One region of the Eubacterium sp. 3_1_31 genome, then DNA from elsewhere that is predicted to be linked to it. Evidence: predicted binding sites of a transcription regulator. Region 1 holds the regulator's gene; the other holds the start of a gene.

Region 1 (8,412 bases):
TGAGTTTTTTGATGCTATGGATATTTAACATAGCTAAAAAGGAGATGAGCTTATGGATAATTGTTATGATAGTGAAAAGGGAACCTTTCGGTTACGAGCAGGTGCGATTTTGGTTCGTGATGGCAAAGTGCTGATGATGAAAGGTAGATTAGCGGAAGGTGGTAAAGAAGTTATGTATTCACTGGGAGGTGCCATCATGTTTCAGGAAACTGCAGAAGAGGCAATCATCAGGGAAACAAAGGAAGAAATAGGCTTATCTATTCGTGTTAAACGACTGGTATGCATCCATGAGAATTTTTTTGATGTAGAAGATCTTGGCAATAATCATGAGGTATCCTTTTATTATCTGGTAGAACCTGTGCATGAAGAGGATTTAAAAAAGCCATTTCTTAAAACACCTTTAGAGGAGGCGGTTTGGATACCGATCGATGACTATCAAAGCTATGATGCCTATCCGGCTTTCTTTAAGGATACCTTGAAACAGTTGGATGATGAGCGGATACAAACCATCGTGACAAGGCTTGCGAAAGAATGTGAATGATGAAAAAGGAGAATGTACCGGGTAAGCATTTGTAAAGCACTTGATCAATGATTTAAAGAATAAAAAGATATAATTAAAAACATGAAAAGCACGTGATGAGCAAGCGCATAATCAATCACGCAGCCAATAAAGCAATCACAGAAGGTTAGGAGGAAAGAATCATGGAATACTGGGATATCTATACACAAGATGGCATTTGTACTGGACGCAGGGTAAAGCGTGGAGATGCGATGGCAATAGGAGATTACCATTTGGTCATTCATCTGTTGATTCTTGGTAAAGATGGTCGTCTGTTGTTACAAAAACGTTCAGATCAAAAAGAAAGCTTTCCCGGCTATTGGGATTTTGGCATAGGCGGAAGTGCTGTTAGTGGAGAAAATGCCCGGCAATGTGCACAGCGCGAGTTGCAGGAAGAATTAGGCATTTATATGGATTTTCAACAACGTAAGCCGGTTTTGCGCAGCTATGGACAACATTCCTTAGTAGATTTCTTTACCATTGATTATGCCGGAGGATTAGCAGATCTGACATTGCAAAAGGAGGAGGTCAGTGGTGTTTGTTGGGCAGATTTAGAAACTGTGCATCTGATGTGCAAACAGGGAATCTTCATCCCATATCAGCCACATTTGCTTGCTTTATTGTTAGACATGCATAAGCAGCAAGGCTTGCATTGTTCATCATAATATATCGGAAAGCTAAGTTTTCTTGCTTCTTTTTATTAGCACTATGAGATACGTATGACAGTACGTACAAGCCGTAAAAGTTCAAAATGACAAATTCTTCACAATTAAAAAAATTTGTGGTATACTAACAGAGGTGATGAACATGACAGAGAAAAATGTGCCAAAGGCTACGTTGCAGCGCTATCCGGTGTATCTGAAAGCACTGCGGAAACTGAAAAGCTCAGGAGTGGAAAGGATCATGTCCAAAGAGCTTGCCAGTGTTGTGAATATTGAACCAACGACGATTCGCCGAGATTTTTCCTTTTTGGGAAATCTGGGGAAACAAGGGTATGGTTATGATGTCAATAAACTGATTGAAATATTCAACCAGCAGCTTGGCATGGATTTCGATGAGAAGATCATTTTGGTGGGGGCAGGTAATATGGGCCGCGCTTTGATGAAGTATAATAAATGGGATTATGTTGTAGGTGAGATTGCCTGTGCATTTGATATTAATCCTGATCGCCAGGGTGTGCGTTTCGGTATTCCGGTATATGATATCAGTGAGCTGGAACAACGCATTCCGGATGGCTGCCGTATCGCCATCTTAGCCATCAGTGAAAATATTCAGCAGACGGTAGATCGTTTAATTGCCTGTGGCATCACAGGTTTGGTCGATTTTACCCATGTGCATATACAAATTCCAAAAGGGGTTGTATTAAAGAGCGTAGATGTGGTATCATCTATACAGGAACTTGTTTTTGAAACAAACAGTTTAAATGTAGAACGTTGAAACAGGACGATGCCTGCTAACGATGCATAGCGAATCCGGGATGGTGGAAGCCGGAGGCATACGAGCAAGCGGAGAACACCTGTGGAGTTGAATCGGAGAATAGAGTAGACGATTCCGCGAAAGGATGGCGTTAAGATCCGATAAGCAAGATGTCTGTCAGCAGAGGTATTTCTGACAGGAATCAGGATGGCACCGCGTAACTAACTTACGTTCCTGAAAGGGAACGTTTTTTTTGTTCCCTTAATGAATAAAAGGAGGAAATGAAATGTTTGAATTTATGACCATTCGCGAACTATATGAAATCGTATTAAGCGCATCTCATGTAGAACTAGACAGCTTGGAATATGTACAGCTGCAAGGTTGGATACGTACAAATCGCTGCAGCGGTAAATTAGGCTTTATCGAATTAAATGATGGTACGTATTTCCGCAATGCACAATTAGTTTATATGCAGGAATTGAAAAACTTCGCGGAAGTAGAGAAATATCCTACCGGCGCAGCTATTACCGTAACCGGGAAATTAAAATTAACACCAGATGGTAAACAGCCATTTGAAATTGTAGTAACAGAGGCTGTTTTGGAAGGTGATTGTGATCGTGATTATCCATTGCAGAAGAAACGTCACAGCTTTGAGTATATGCGTGAGATACCACACTTGCGTCCTCGTGCGAATTCCTTCTATGCCATTTTCCGTCTGCGTTCTGTATTGTCCATGGCCATCCATGAGTTCTTCCAGAACCAGGGCTTTGTCTATGTACATACGCCAGTCATTACCGGCAATGATGCAGAAGGTGCGGGAGAAACCTTTACAGTTACCACACGTGAAGATCAAAAGTATGAAGAAGATTTCTTTGGGAAACACGCTTCTTTAACGGTATCCGGACAATTGCATGTAGAATCCTTTGCGATGGCTTTTCGAGATGTGTATACCTTTGGACCAACTTTCCGTGCCGAAAACTCAAATACGACACGTCATGCCAGTGAATTCTGGATGATTGAACCGGAAATTGCCTTTGCGGACTTAGAGGATGATATGGATCTTATTGAAGATATGGTGAAATATTGTATTGATTATGTCTTGGAAAATGCACCGGAAGAAATGAAATTCTTTAACAGCATGATTGATAAGGAATGCATTGAACGTATCACCAAGGTACGTAACAGTGAATTTAAGCGTATGACTTATACGGAGGCGATTGAGCTTTTAAAGAAAGCCGATGTGAAGTTTGAAAATAACAAAATCGAATGGGGCATGGATCTGCAGAGTGAGCATGAACGCTACTTATGTGAGAAAGTAGTCAATGGCCCGGTCTTCTTGATTGATTATCCAAAGGATATCAAAGCCTTCTATATGCGTGTCAATGAAGATAATAAGACGGTTGCGGCATGTGATTTGTTAGTGCCAGGCGTTGGCGAATTGGTTGGCGGAAGTCAGCGTGAAGAGCGTTATGATGTGCTAGAAGCGCGTATGAAAGAAATGGGTATGGAAACTGACAGCTTACAATGGTATATGGACTTGCGTCGTTATGGCGGTTGTAAACATGCCGGCTTTGGCTTAGGCTTTGACCGTATGCTGATGTATTTAACAGGCATGCAGAATATTCGTGATGTTGAGCCATTCCCACGTACACCAAGAAATTTGATTTTCTAATCGTAGAATAGACTTTCACAGGGTATGTGAAGGTCTTCTTTTACAATAGATGATACAAAGGGGTAAGAAAGGAACAGAATATGATACGTTTAGCAACAAAACAGGATGCCGCAAGCATATTAGCAATTTATGCTGAATATGTATTGCATGATAGTGCAACTTTTGAATATGAAGTGCCTTCCCTTACGGAATTTGAACAACGTATGGAAGTGATACAACAGGTATATCCATATCTGGTCTATGAAGAGGAAGGAAATATTTTAGGCTATGCTTATGCGCATCGTTATAAGGAGCGTGCGGCTTATCAATGGGATGTGGAATTAAGCGTATATGTCAATAAGGATGTTCATGGAAAAGGTATTGGCAGTATGCTGTATAAAGTATTATTTATTTTATTAAAGAAACAGCAGGTACATCATGCATATGCCTGTATCACTTCTCCCAATCCGAAAAGTGAGCGTATGCATGAGCGGTTAGGATTTCAATTAGTGGCTAGATTTCCTCATACCGGCTATAAATTTGACAAGTGGTTGGATGTTGTTTGGATGGATAAAGAATTACTTTCACCAGGTGTACCTCAACCAATCGTGCCATTGGCATCCTTCATTGAACAATTGCCAAAGAATCTAAGCGAACTTTTAAACAAAGACAATGAGCCTATAAAATAAATCATAAAAAGAGCAGCTTGCATGGAATGATTTCTAATGTGACCTCCAAAAGTTAGACTTAAAATCTAACGAATGAAGGTTGCATCCTTCCTGTAGCTGCTTTTTATCTGTTTGGGGTTTTGTGCCTTTCCTTTTTAAAAGGTGATTCTTTCATGGGGTTTCCAATATGTTAGCCCAATTTGTCAAAAGTTATTCTTTCATGAGTTTTTTAATAGGTTAGTCCAGCTTTTTAAAGGTATCCTTTCTTCGCGTTACCAATACGTTTATCCAATTTCTTTAAAAATTATTCTTTGATAGGCTTTCCGATATGCTTGTCCAATCGCCATTGCGGCGCACTGCCATCATCTGCCCAATATTCATCCAAAGAAATAATTTTATCCTGTTGTAGCTTCAGAAAGGAAACAACATGATAGGAAGCAGTTTGATCTTTTGGATAAACAAGTGTAACACTAATGATCAAATCATCAAGTAACTCTACTCTTTCTACGACCCCATCCCAATCTCCCGGATATTCGCAATTCGCAATAATATATTCATCAAGCGTAAATAGTTCATTGGTACAATGCCAACAAATCCTCGCATCCTGATGAAAATAGTTTCTGATTTCCTGCTCATCCTGTTTTAGGACGGCTTTCCAAAATTCATAGATGTTCATAAGATAACTCCTTTATCAATTATATAGATATAGTATGACATCAGAAAAGCGATAACACAAGGGTAACAAACGATTGTTAGAATAGCAACTGCTTTTTCTATTCACTGACCTCATTCATATAAGCAGTTAACTTGCGAATGAATGTTTGATAATCTTGACAGTTGATGAGATCTTTTAAAAAAGCCGGTTCACTAAGAATCTCAATCAACTGATCAAAGATCTGGGCAAATATTTGTCTGCTGTCATCATGTACGCCTAGTAAGGTGACAATATGCACCTCATGCACTCCCCATTGCATACCATCTGGACAAAGGACGACACTTATAAAGCTTTTTTTAGCGTTATCACCAAGTGAATGAGGAACGGCAGCGTCCTCAAAGGCGGTGCTTGACATATGCTCACGAGCAAAGACATCCTGTGTAAAGGAAGCTTCGGCATAATCCAGTGCAATCGCATCGTTACAAAGCTTTTGAATGAGCTGGGTACGATCTAAGTGAACATCCGTATAAAATAAGCGAGGATCAAATAAATCAAATAGAAAATCTTTCAGCTTCTGTTTGTTTTTTTCGGATAACATCTTAGAAATGGTAGTTTCCAATAAGGCCATATCTTTATTTGTAAGAAATGGATGAATTAACACATATGGCTGAGGAAATCTTGCCTCTACTGTTGAAATAATCAAATCTGCATGCAGCATGTTGGGCTGATAGGAAGGCATAGAAACGGCATATTTTATCGTTATCTTATCTTCAAAATGACGGCTGATCTTCTCTAAGGTATGTTGATGAATGCTGTAATAATCGGCATATAAAAAGAGAATCGTTAACTTGTTTTTTGATTGCACATTGTTTTCAAAGTAACTGCCGATGTGAAAAGAAATAAAGGTAATTTCATCCTCATTCAACACTACATCATAATTTTCTTTAAACTGTTGGGCAATATAAACGGCAATATCATAAATCAAGGGATACGTTGCCTTGATCTTAGCGGTCAATGGATTTTTGGCATAATAGTTATGTGCAACACGATTAAACAGATTCTTAACATGGATGGTGAATTTCGCAATAAATTCTTCATCAAAGGCATCCAGTAAATAGCGCTCTTCAACATTGTGAATCACGGCATGGGCGATATCAATATATTTCTGTTCAATAAAAGATGAAATATTAGAGCCATTAATAAAAGAATAATCAATCATCGTTGTATTGTTCGAGATAATAAGCGTCAAATTATAAACTTCAGCATCATTCATATGGATTTGATAGTTTTTCTCAATATACTGTTTTATTTCCTGTGCCACAAGATATTGTTGTGAATCAAGAAACGGTGTGAAATCGACTTGATCATTTAACTCACAGGCATTACGGATACGATCAATCATGACAATAAGATGCAATGCCGTATTATTTAGTGTATAATCATTCGCAAATACATTATTGCGTGAAAAAATATCGGCAAGATTTTTACGGAAATCCCAAAAATGATAATGATAAGTCAATAAACGCACTTCATCTTTTAAGACAAAATTATCATACGTATCACTGGAAATTAAGCGGCTCATTAATCGCCGTTTATCTTTTTCACTGCCTTCTAAATATAACAAATCATGATCTCTGCGTATGGTTACATTACAGCTAGAAACAATCTTACGGATACTGCGAATATCATTTTCAATCGTAGACTCACTTACAAATAATTCATCCGCTAGATCAAATAGATCAATACCATCTTGTGAAGAAATAAGTTTTTGAATGATCAGATTTTGCCGTGTTTGCGGGGTTTCCACATTTTGACTTCCTTTTTCCCGATAAGCTAAATATTGCTGAGCACTGTTTAATCGATACCCTTTATTTGATGATATTACTAAAGGACTTGTTTCATTCTCATTTAGTGAACTGACATATTTACGTATCTGACGTGTGGAAACATGAAGCAGTGAAGATAGCTCACCGGCAGCTACCCAATGTTCATAATGGTGCCAGAGATAGTCTAACAAGATTGAGATATTATCCTTCATATGTCTATTCACTCTCCTATGCAAGGCCCCCAGATACTCTTCATCATTATATATGTACACGATAAGTATAAAGTATAAGTAATCTTTGCTCAAATTAAAAAAGTTCCTACTGCACGGAACTTTTCTGATTTGTCTTGTTATACTGTGTTCGCTATACTGAGGGTGTGATAAGGAAAGGAGGACAGTTATGTGATTGGCAAATATGAAAAAGAGATATATCGTCGCTGAATATGACTTCAGACAAGTACGGGAATACTTTGATACATCTCTCTTATATCATAACACCAATCCAGATAAAAATCATTCATAATTATAAAGGAGAAGATCATGAAGAACATTTTATTAGTTTGTGGCACCGGTGCGAGCAGCGGTTTCATGGCCAAAAACATTCGCCAGGCAGCGAAAGCTCGCAATATTGAAATTGGCGTAAAAGCTAGAAGTGACTCTGTTGTAGAGGATTATATTGAAGATATTGATCTATTGTTGGTAGGACCACATCTTAGCTACATGCTGCATGATTTAGAGGATATTGCAGATCCATTTGGTGTTCCTGTTCAGATTATCCCCAAAGATGCATATGGGGAATTGGATGGCGATGCCGTTCTTGATTTTGCTTTACCTTTTCTAAAAGATGAGAAAACGCATGAACGTTAATGGTAGAATGCTTGCTTAATAAACGATGGTATCGTAGGAATGTTTATGAGCAGATACGTTAGAAATAATTCCCTGATGAACTATATACATTGGATAAGATTGCCATAGCATGTTAAATTAAGCAAGCGGTTATTTTGTAAAAGGTGATTAAGAAATAGAATCACGAGGAGAAAACATATGAAAAAATTCATGGATTGGATGACAGATAAATTCGCACCGAGAATGAATAAGCTCGCAAGAAATCCGTGGATTGCCTCTGTCCAGGAGGCTATCCTGACTGCGATGCCTATGATTTTTATTGGTTCATTTACGACCGTATTGACCGCTTTTGGCGGCTTGATTGAAGGATTTCCGGATTTTAGCCCACTTTCTACTTTTTCCCTGGGCTTATTATCCTTATACTTAGCATATTTAGTACCATATCTGCTGATGGAAAAGAAACGCCATAATAAAACGAAAAAAGAAGCAGGATTGGCTGGTATCGGATTCTTTTTGATGTTAGTATCTCCAACCTTTGATGAGGCAGGAAATATTTTGTTTCAAAGTTCTACTTTAGGAAATGGCGGTATGATTGCAGCATTGATTGCCGGCTTGTTTGTCGGTTTTGTGATGAATGCTTTTTCTACTCATTCCTTCTTTAAGGAAGACAGCGCTATTCCAGATTTTATCACCGTATGGTTTGATACATTAATTCCGATACTGATGATTTTATTTGTTGGCTGGCTCTTTACTTTCCAGCTCCATATCAGTATCTTTGATTGCATTTATACA
Region 2 (8,412 bases), on a different contig from region 1:
GATACATTGCATGCTCCAAAGGCAAACCATCTAGCAATGGATAATCGATATCTTCTTTTTCAAAAGCATACAACAAAGGAGCATAAGGCGATGATAAACGTTTGAGATAGGTTGGAAAAAAATCGGTAAGGAGATAACGCAGACGTTCATTTGGGTACCATTCGGCATAGAGCTGGACTTTTGCTAAGCGGTGTTTGCAAGCATGGCATAAAAGCTCTAACTGTTGTAAACCATGAACATAACGTTTTTTTAAAGATGCATCATCTGTGGCATGATGGGCTATATAAGTAATGCTGATAAGCATATCGTTTGCTACGTGACGAGGAACACAGCTACTGTTATGGTGTGTATAAAGCTGAATCAAATGTTTAAGTAACTCCAGACGCTCTTGTTGCTGGTCGCTACTCTTTTTTTGTGTTTGTATGTTAGAGCTCATTTTCGTATTTTTAGCTGTTTGCAGCACCGTTTTATAAGGACTTTATCAAATGTTCCATATTGCATATGAAAGGTAAGCAGGGTATGCAGTATGGTGGCATCATTCACTTGCCAGGAAAACAAAGAGCGTAATTGATAATAGGAAAATATGGCATCATGAAGCATGGGTAAATATCGTGTTGCATCTGCATAAGGGGAGGCAGCCAGCGCTTTTATCAGCTCATATAAGATGTGATAGTCACTCTCTACCAAGTCAAAAGCGCTACAAGCATGCTGCACACTTTGTTTTAAGGCTGTCATATCTTCTGCACGCAGATGGTATCCATAAGATTGAAGTTGTTGATTGAGCGTTTGATTGACGGATAAAGCTTGAGATGTCGTATGCATTGATGATCACTTCCTTTCATGTAAAGAGTTTTATCACAAATAGGAAGCGAGGTATAGTCTTGAAAAAATGATGAATTTATGGTATTATATGAATACAAATAAGAGAAAAAAATCTTTAAACTATATGTCGATGGTGTTGAAACATCATTTTTTTATTTTATCGGGATGAAAAGAGCAGATACAGGGATTGAAGAAAGGGCATAAACAAGTCTCAATACAGTATTTAATCATACGAACGTATGATAGAAGTACATACAAAAAAAACATCGGTAAATACACCGATGTTTTGCGTTATTTCTTAAGGACGTTTTACGATAACAGCAGTACCCTGTCCGCCACCGATACACAGAGATGCTAAACCAACTTTTGCATCACGTTTGATCATTTCGTGGATCAATGTTACTAAGATACGGTTACCAGATGCACCTACTGGATGACCCAGTGCAATGGCACCACCATTTACGTTTGTCTTGTTCATGAATTCTTCGCGATCGATACCGTGTTCTTCCACTAATTCATGGATAACACCTAAACTCTGTGCTGCGAATGCTTCATTCAGTTCGACTAATTCAATATCCTGCAGTTTCAGACCTGCATAGTTCAATGCATGACGAATTGCTGGAGTAGGACCTAAGCCCATAGTCAATGGATCTACACCACCTTGGCCGATACCGATAACTTCACAAATTGGTGTTAAGTTATATTTTGCTACAGCATCTTCACTAGCTAATAATACAAAGCTTGCACCATCATTGATACCAGATGCATTAGCAGCTGTTACAGTACCATCTTTAATGAAAGCTGGGCGAAGTTTTGCCATTTTTTCAGGAGTAGATTTACGGTTAGGATGTTCGTCAGTATCAAAGATCACAGTTTCTTTTCTCAGTTTTACTTCTACTGGAACGATTTCATCTTTGAAACGTCCGCTATCAACAGCAGCTATTGCTTTCTGTTGAGATGCATAACCGAATTCATCTTGCATTTCACGAGTGATGTTATATTTTTTCGCAATATTTTCTGCGGTAACACCCATGTGAATACCATTCATAGCATCAGTTAATGCGTCGTAGATCATATGGTCCGTACATTTGAAATCTCCCATTTTGTTTCCTGTACGAGTGTTTGCAGGAATTAGGTAAGGAGCACCTGACATGCTTTCTACACCACCAGCAACAACGATATCATTGAAGCCAGTCTGGATAGACATAACACCTTCCATTACGGTACGTAAACCGGAACCACATACCATGTTAACGGAATGTGAACAAACAGATTCAGGAATACCAGCAGCCAATGCAACCTGACGGCCGATGTTCTGCCCCAATCCTGCACTTAATACGTTACCACACAGCAGTTCATCAACATTTTCAGGGGCAACGTGTGCGTCTTCCAGTAATGCTTTGACAACAGTAGCACCTAAATCAACTGGTTTAACTGTTGTTAAAGAACCCAGAAAACTACCGATTGCACTACGTTTAGCGCTAACAACATAAGTTTTTTTCATTTTCTCTACCTGTCTTTCTTTTTCGAAACCTTTCTTGATATGAATACTAACTTCATACATGAATATGATACCGAAAAAGGATACAGATGTCAACAGCTTGTGAAAAAATTAATAAGTTCTGTATGCATACTTTTGGGTGTTGTAAGTTTAGGATGTTGTCCCTTTATAAGTAGGAGGAAACGTTATCATTTTGATGCATCTTGACTACAATACTAAGAATTCCCAAAAAAGATTAGATTCAAAGCATAAGCATTTAACTAAAGTGTACATCAAGAGCCAAGGATATGACCTACTTATACAAGATTTTTTCTTTTCATGAATAGAAAGGGATGGTAAGCAGGAAAGGTAAGGATAATACAGGAAGAAAGGGTGCTAATGAAACGGGTTTTTTGTTTCTGTTAAAACTTGTTAAAATTTTAACAATTGTGTTGACGAAAGGAAAAAAGAGGGATAAAATTATATATGGATTATGGCTCCCGAAACGCCGGGATACCGCCTGTTATATACATTATTTATATATAGGCGCATGTAAGAATCCTATTAGTTCAAGAACATTCAAGGAGAGGAGAACACTTATGGACTTCATGTTAACAGAACAACACAAAATGATGAAGAAACTATTCGCTGAGTTTGCTGAAAAAGATGTCAAACCTCTTGCAGCAGAAGTCGACGAAGACGAACGTTTCCCACGTGAAAACGTTGAAAAAATGAGAGAGTGCAAAATGCTCGGTATTCCATTCCCAAGAGAATACGGCGGAGCAGGTGCAGATTACCTGAGCTACATTCTGGCAGTTGAAGAACTGAGCAAGAAATGTGGTACTACAGGTGTTGTATTATCTGCCCATACTTCTCTGGGAACTTGGCCAATTTTTGCATTTGGTACAGAAGAACAGAAAAACCGTTATCTGCCTGATTTATGTACAGGTAAGAAACTGGCTGCTTTCGGTTTAACAGAACCAAATGCCGGTACGGATGCTGCTGGTCAGCAGACAACTGCTGTAAAAGATGGCGATGATTATATCTTAAATGGTACAAAGATCTTTATTACAAACGCTGGTGAAGCTGATGTATATGTAATCTTTGCGATGACTGACAAGTCTAAGGGAACACATGGTATTTCTGCCTTTATCGTAGAAAAAGGTATGCCAGGATTTACAGTAGGACAGCACGAAAAGAAATTAGGTATTCGTGGTAGTGCTACTAGTGAATTGATCTTTAACAATGTGCGTTTAAGCAAAGATCAGCTGTTAGGTCAAGAAGGTAAAGGCTTCAAGATTGCCATGATGACACTGGATGGCGGACGTATCGGTATCGCTGCACAGGCATTAGGTATTGCTCAGGGTGCAATTGATGAAGTTGTTCCTTATGTGAAATCACGTAAACAGTTCGGTCGCCCTATTTCTAAATTCCAGAACACACAGTTCCAGTTGGCTGATATGCAGGTAAAAACAGATGCAGCTCGTCTGTTAGTTTATCAGGCTGCGATGGCTAAAGAAAACGGACAACCTTACACATACTTAGCTGCTGAAGCAAAATTATTTGCTGCTGAAGTTGCCATGGAAGTTACGACAAAAGCAATCCAGCTGATGGGTGGATATGGTTATACACGTGATTATCCAGTAGAAAGAATGTTCCGTGATGCAAAAATTACGGAAATCTACGAAGGTACTTCTGAAGTACAGCGTATGGTTATTTCTGGACAGATGTTGAAATAATAAAAGGAAAGGAAGAAGATCATGAAAATTATCGTTCTTGTAAAACAGGTACCGGATTCAACTGAAATCCGTGTCGATAAGGTAACAGGTACTCTGATTCGTGCTGGTGTACCAAGTATCATCAACCCAGATGATTTAGCTGGTGTTGAAGAAGCATTGAAAATTAAAGAGGCAACAGGTGCTCATGTAACGGTTATCTCTATGGGGCCTCCTCAGGCAAGCGGCATGCTGAAAGAACTGTATGGCCGTGGTGTTGATGAATGTATTTTGATTACTGACCGTGCTTTTGCCGGTGCGGATACATGTGCTACTTCTAGTACATTGGCTGCTGCCATTGAAAAAGTTGGTTATGACTTGATCATCGGCGGACGTCAGGCAATTGATGGTGATACTGCACAGGTTGGTCCTCAGACAGCAGAACGTCTGGATATTCCTCAGGTTACTTACGTGGATAAGATCATGGAAGTAAATGATAAGAGTGTTACAGTTCGTAAGTCATTAGAAGATACTGAAGAAATTATTGAAGCTAAGCTTCCATGTCTGTTAACAACATTAAGTGGAATGAACACTCCTCGTTACATGAACTGTAATGATATCGTTGATTCCTTCAGCAAAGAAGTGAAGATCATGACCTTTGCTGATTTGGATATCCCTGCTGAAAAAGTAGGTTTGGCAGGTTCTCCTACTAAGGTTCACCATACATTTACAAAAGATGTTACGGCTGAAACGGAAACTTACGATATGCCAGCAGCTGATGCAGCAAAACTGATTGCTAAAACACTGAAAGAAAAGCAGATCATTACGAAATAGGAGGAGAAAACAATGGCTAAATTTGAAGGATACAAAGATATTTACGTATTCGTTGAACAGAGAAATGGTGAAATTGCCAACGTCGGATACGAATTAATTTCTGAAGCTAGAAAATTGGTAGCATCAATTCCTCAGATGGGATTCCAGGTTGTTGGTGTTCTGTTAGGACACAACGTAACGGATAAAGCAAACGATGTTATCGCACACGGTGCTGATAAAGTAATCGTTGCAGATCATGAATTACTGGAAGGCTACTCTACACAATTCTATGCTGATACATTAACACAGATTATCGAAACATATAAACCAGACAGTTTCTTAACTGGTGCTACGGTATTAGGCCGTGACTTAGCTCCAAGAGTTGCTGCTCGTTTGAATGCAGGTTTGACTGCAGATGCTACAAAGATTGAAATCGATCAGGAAAAAGTTGCGGATGGTGAAGCATTATTATTAGTTACACGTCCTACTTTCGGTGGTAACCTGTTTGGTACAATCGTTTGTCCAGACACTCGTCCACAGATGGCAACGATTCGTCCAAACGTATTCAGCATGGATCCAGTGGATACTGCAAGAACAGGTGAAGTTGTAGCATTTACACCTGATTTCAAAGATACAGACGCAAAAGTTGTTGTTAAAGAAGTAATCGCTAAGGTTGTGGAAGGTATCGATATTACAAAATGCGATATCTTAGTAGGTGCCGGTCGTGGTGCTGAAGATTGCTTAGACATGGTAGAAGCAGTTGCAGAAGAATTAGGCGGTGCAATGTGTGCTAGCCGTGCCGTTGTTGATGATGGTTTTGCATCAAAAGACATTCAGGTAGGCCAGACGGGTAAGACCGTACGTCCTTCTCTGTACATCGCATGTGGTATTTCCGGTGCTTGTCAGCATGTTGCCGGTATGGAAAAATCAGATATGATCATCGCTATCAACCGTGATCCACAGGCTGAAATCTTCTCTATTGCAAACATGGGCTTCATCGGTGATGTAAAAGAAATCTTACCTCTTCTGAAAGAAGAAATCATCGCTGCGAAAAAAGCATAATTAAAATCATACGCAGAAGGTGGATAGGAAAATATTTCTATCCCCTCTGTTATATGAGATAAAAAAGGTAAAAAGGAGATAATGAACATGAAAAAAGTTGGTGTAATCGGCGCTGGAACAATGGGCCAGGGCATTGCAAACGCATTTGCTACAAATGGTTATGATGTAACTGTATGTGACATTAAGCTTGAATGGGCACAGGGCGGAATCGACAAGATCGGTAAAAAGTTAGACAAATTGGTAACCAGAGAAAAAATGACAGCTGATAAAGCTGCTGAAATCAAAGGTAACCTGAAGGCTGGCGAATACAAAGATTTGGCTGATTGCGACTTAGTAGTAGAAGCTGTTCTGGAAATCATGGAAACAAAGAAAGAACTGTTCTCTACATTGGATGAAATCTGTAAAGAATCTTGTATCTTTGGTACAAACACATCTTCTTTATCAGTAACAGAAATTGCAAAAGGTATCAAACACCCAGTAATCGGTATGCATTTCTTCAACCCAGCAGATCGTATGAAACTGGTTGAAGTTATCTCTGGTATCAATACTCCAGTAGAAACAAAAGAGGCTATCATCGAAATTTCTAAATCTTTAGGAAAGACTCCTGTTGAAGTTGCAGAAGGTCCTGGATTCGTTGTTAACCGTATCTTGATTCCTATGATCAATGAAGCAGCTACGATCCTGCAGGAAGGCATTGCTTCTGTAGAAGATATCGATACTGCTATGAAACTGGGAGCTAATCATCCTATGGGACCTTTAGCTTTAGGTGACTTGATCGGTTTGGATATCGTAGTAGCTATCATGGACGTATTGTTCAATGAAACTCACGATTCTAAATATCGTTGCTGTACACTGTTGAGAAAAATGGTACGTGGAGGCAAATTGGGTCAGAAGACTGGTGTAGGATTCTACGACTATACAAAATAAGTTCGAAACGTATGATAAAGCGAGTGAATCTATAATTTCTATATCCATTGAAATTGTGGATTCACTTTTTTAAGAAAGCGAGGATATAAACATGGAAACTATTTTAGTAAACTATGAAGGACATGTGGCTACCATTACCATTAATCGTCCAAAAGCATTGAATGCATTAAGTACACAGGTATTAACAGAATTGAATGAAGCTTTAAATGAAGTTGAAGCTAACAAAGATGTTTATGCGTTGATCATCACAGGTGCTGGTGAAAAATCTTTCGTTGCAGGTGCTGATATCGCGGAAATGAAAGAAAAGAACGTTGAAGAAGCTGCTGCTTACGGTAAATTCGGTAATGAAGTATTCCGTCGCATCGAAGCTTTCCGTTGTCCTGTTATTGCGGCAGTGAATGGCTTTGCTCTTGGTGGTGGCTGTGAATTGGCTATGAGCTGTGACATTCGTTTAGCAAGCGAAAATGCTGTTTTCGGTCAGCCAGAAGTTGGTTTGGGTATTACTCCAGGCTTTGGTGGTACACAGCGTTTAGCACGTATCGTTGGTGTTGGCATTGCCAAAGAAATGATTTATACAGCAAGAAATATCAAAGCACCTCGTGCTGCTGAAATCGGTTTGGTAAACAAAATCGTTCCTGCTGAAGAATTGATGGCTACAGCAATGAAGATGGCGAAAGGTATTGCCGCAAATGCACCAATCGCTGTTGCAAATTCTAAGAAAGCTATCAATAATGGTTTACAGACGGATATCGATGGTGGTATCGCTATTGAAGTGGAAGAATTCTCTAACTGCTTCGCTACTGAAGATCAGACATATGGTATGACTTGTTTCTTGGAAAAAGTAAAAGAAAAAACATTCTCTAACAAATAATAATGCATCTTCAAAAAGCGTATCTCTTGGTATACGCTTTTCCTTGTGGTAAAGTAAAACCATGAGAGATACAAAGGAGGTTATGAAGTTGAGTAAAGTTATTAGTCTTGAACAGGCAGTTTCCATGATTCCAGATGGTGCCAATATCGGTATCGGTGGTTTTATCGGCTGCGGTCATCCTCAGGAATTTTCTGTAGGAATTGAAGAAGCTTTTCTAAAAAGTGGTCATCCACGTGATCTTACCATCATGTTCTCCGCCGGTATCGGTGATGGAACAGATAAGCTTGGCTTGAATAAGTTGGGACATGAAGGTTTGTTAAAACGTATCATTGGTGGTCATTGGGGATTGATTCCTAAGCTGCAGAAATTGGTATTTGAAAATAAGGTAGAAGGGTATAACTTACCTTTAGGTACGATTTCTTTGATGTTCCGTGATATTGCCGGACATCGTCCTGGTACCTTCACAAAGATTGGTTTAAAGACATTCGTTGATCCTCGTATCGAAGGGGCTAAGATGAATGAGCGCTCAAAAGATGACTTAGTAGAATTGGTAAATCTGCATGGAGAAGAATGGCTGCTTTATAAGTCTTTCCCATTGAATGTTGCCTTGATTCGTGCGACATATTGTGATGAAGATGGAAATGCAACGATGGAGAAAGAAGCGGCAACCTTGGATTCCCTTTCAATTGCACAGGCTGCGAAAAATTCCGGTGGTATTGTTT

The links. The regulator Rex, encoded in region 1, represses fermentation and respiration genes when NADH is low (regulators of the CRP and FNR family bind a similar motif). The targets are predictions, from matches to a motif close to ATTGTTAANNNNTTAACAAT.
Region 2: a site for Rex is predicted at 2,731-2,750, ahead of ACESSZ_RS08815 (acyl-CoA dehydrogenase). Genes of this name have one in related genera too.

What each region holds. Positions count from the first base shown of each region.
Region 1 covers NZ_CAXUBY010000060.1:3,260-11,671, forward strand. Annotated here, with positions in the region: gene ACESSZ_RS15205 (NUDIX hydrolase) at 53-541, shown strand; gene ACESSZ_RS15210 (NUDIX hydrolase) at 703-1,224, shown strand; gene ACESSZ_RS15215 (redox-sensing transcriptional repressor Rex) at 1,367-1,996, shown strand; gene asnS (asparagine--tRNA ligase) at 2,262-3,647, shown strand; gene ACESSZ_RS15225 (GNAT family N-acetyltransferase) at 3,728-4,315, shown strand; gene ACESSZ_RS15230 (hypothetical protein) at 4,599-4,970, opposite strand; gene ACESSZ_RS15235 (BglG family transcription antiterminator) at 5,068-6,987, opposite strand; gene ACESSZ_RS15240 (PTS sugar transporter subunit IIB) at 7,315-7,641, shown strand; gene ACESSZ_RS15245 (PTS sugar transporter subunit IIC) at 7,819-8,412, shown strand, end outside.
Region 2 covers NZ_CAXUBY010000018.1:24,978-33,389, forward strand. Annotated here, with positions in the region: gene ACESSZ_RS08800 (DUF6179 domain-containing protein) at 1-436, opposite strand, end outside; gene ACESSZ_RS08805 (DUF6323 family protein) at 433-822, opposite strand; gene ACESSZ_RS08810 (acetyl-CoA C-acetyltransferase) at 1,121-2,326, opposite strand; gene ACESSZ_RS08815 (acyl-CoA dehydrogenase) at 2,902-4,041, shown strand; gene ACESSZ_RS08820 (electron transfer flavoprotein subunit beta/FixA family protein) at 4,063-4,851, shown strand; gene ACESSZ_RS08825 (electron transfer flavoprotein subunit alpha/FixB family protein) at 4,864-5,892, shown strand; gene ACESSZ_RS08830 (3-hydroxyacyl-CoA dehydrogenase family protein) at 5,980-6,819, shown strand; gene ACESSZ_RS08835 (short-chain-enoyl-CoA hydratase) at 6,905-7,690, shown strand; gene ACESSZ_RS08840 (acyl CoA:acetate/3-ketoacid CoA transferase) at 7,779-8,412, shown strand, end outside.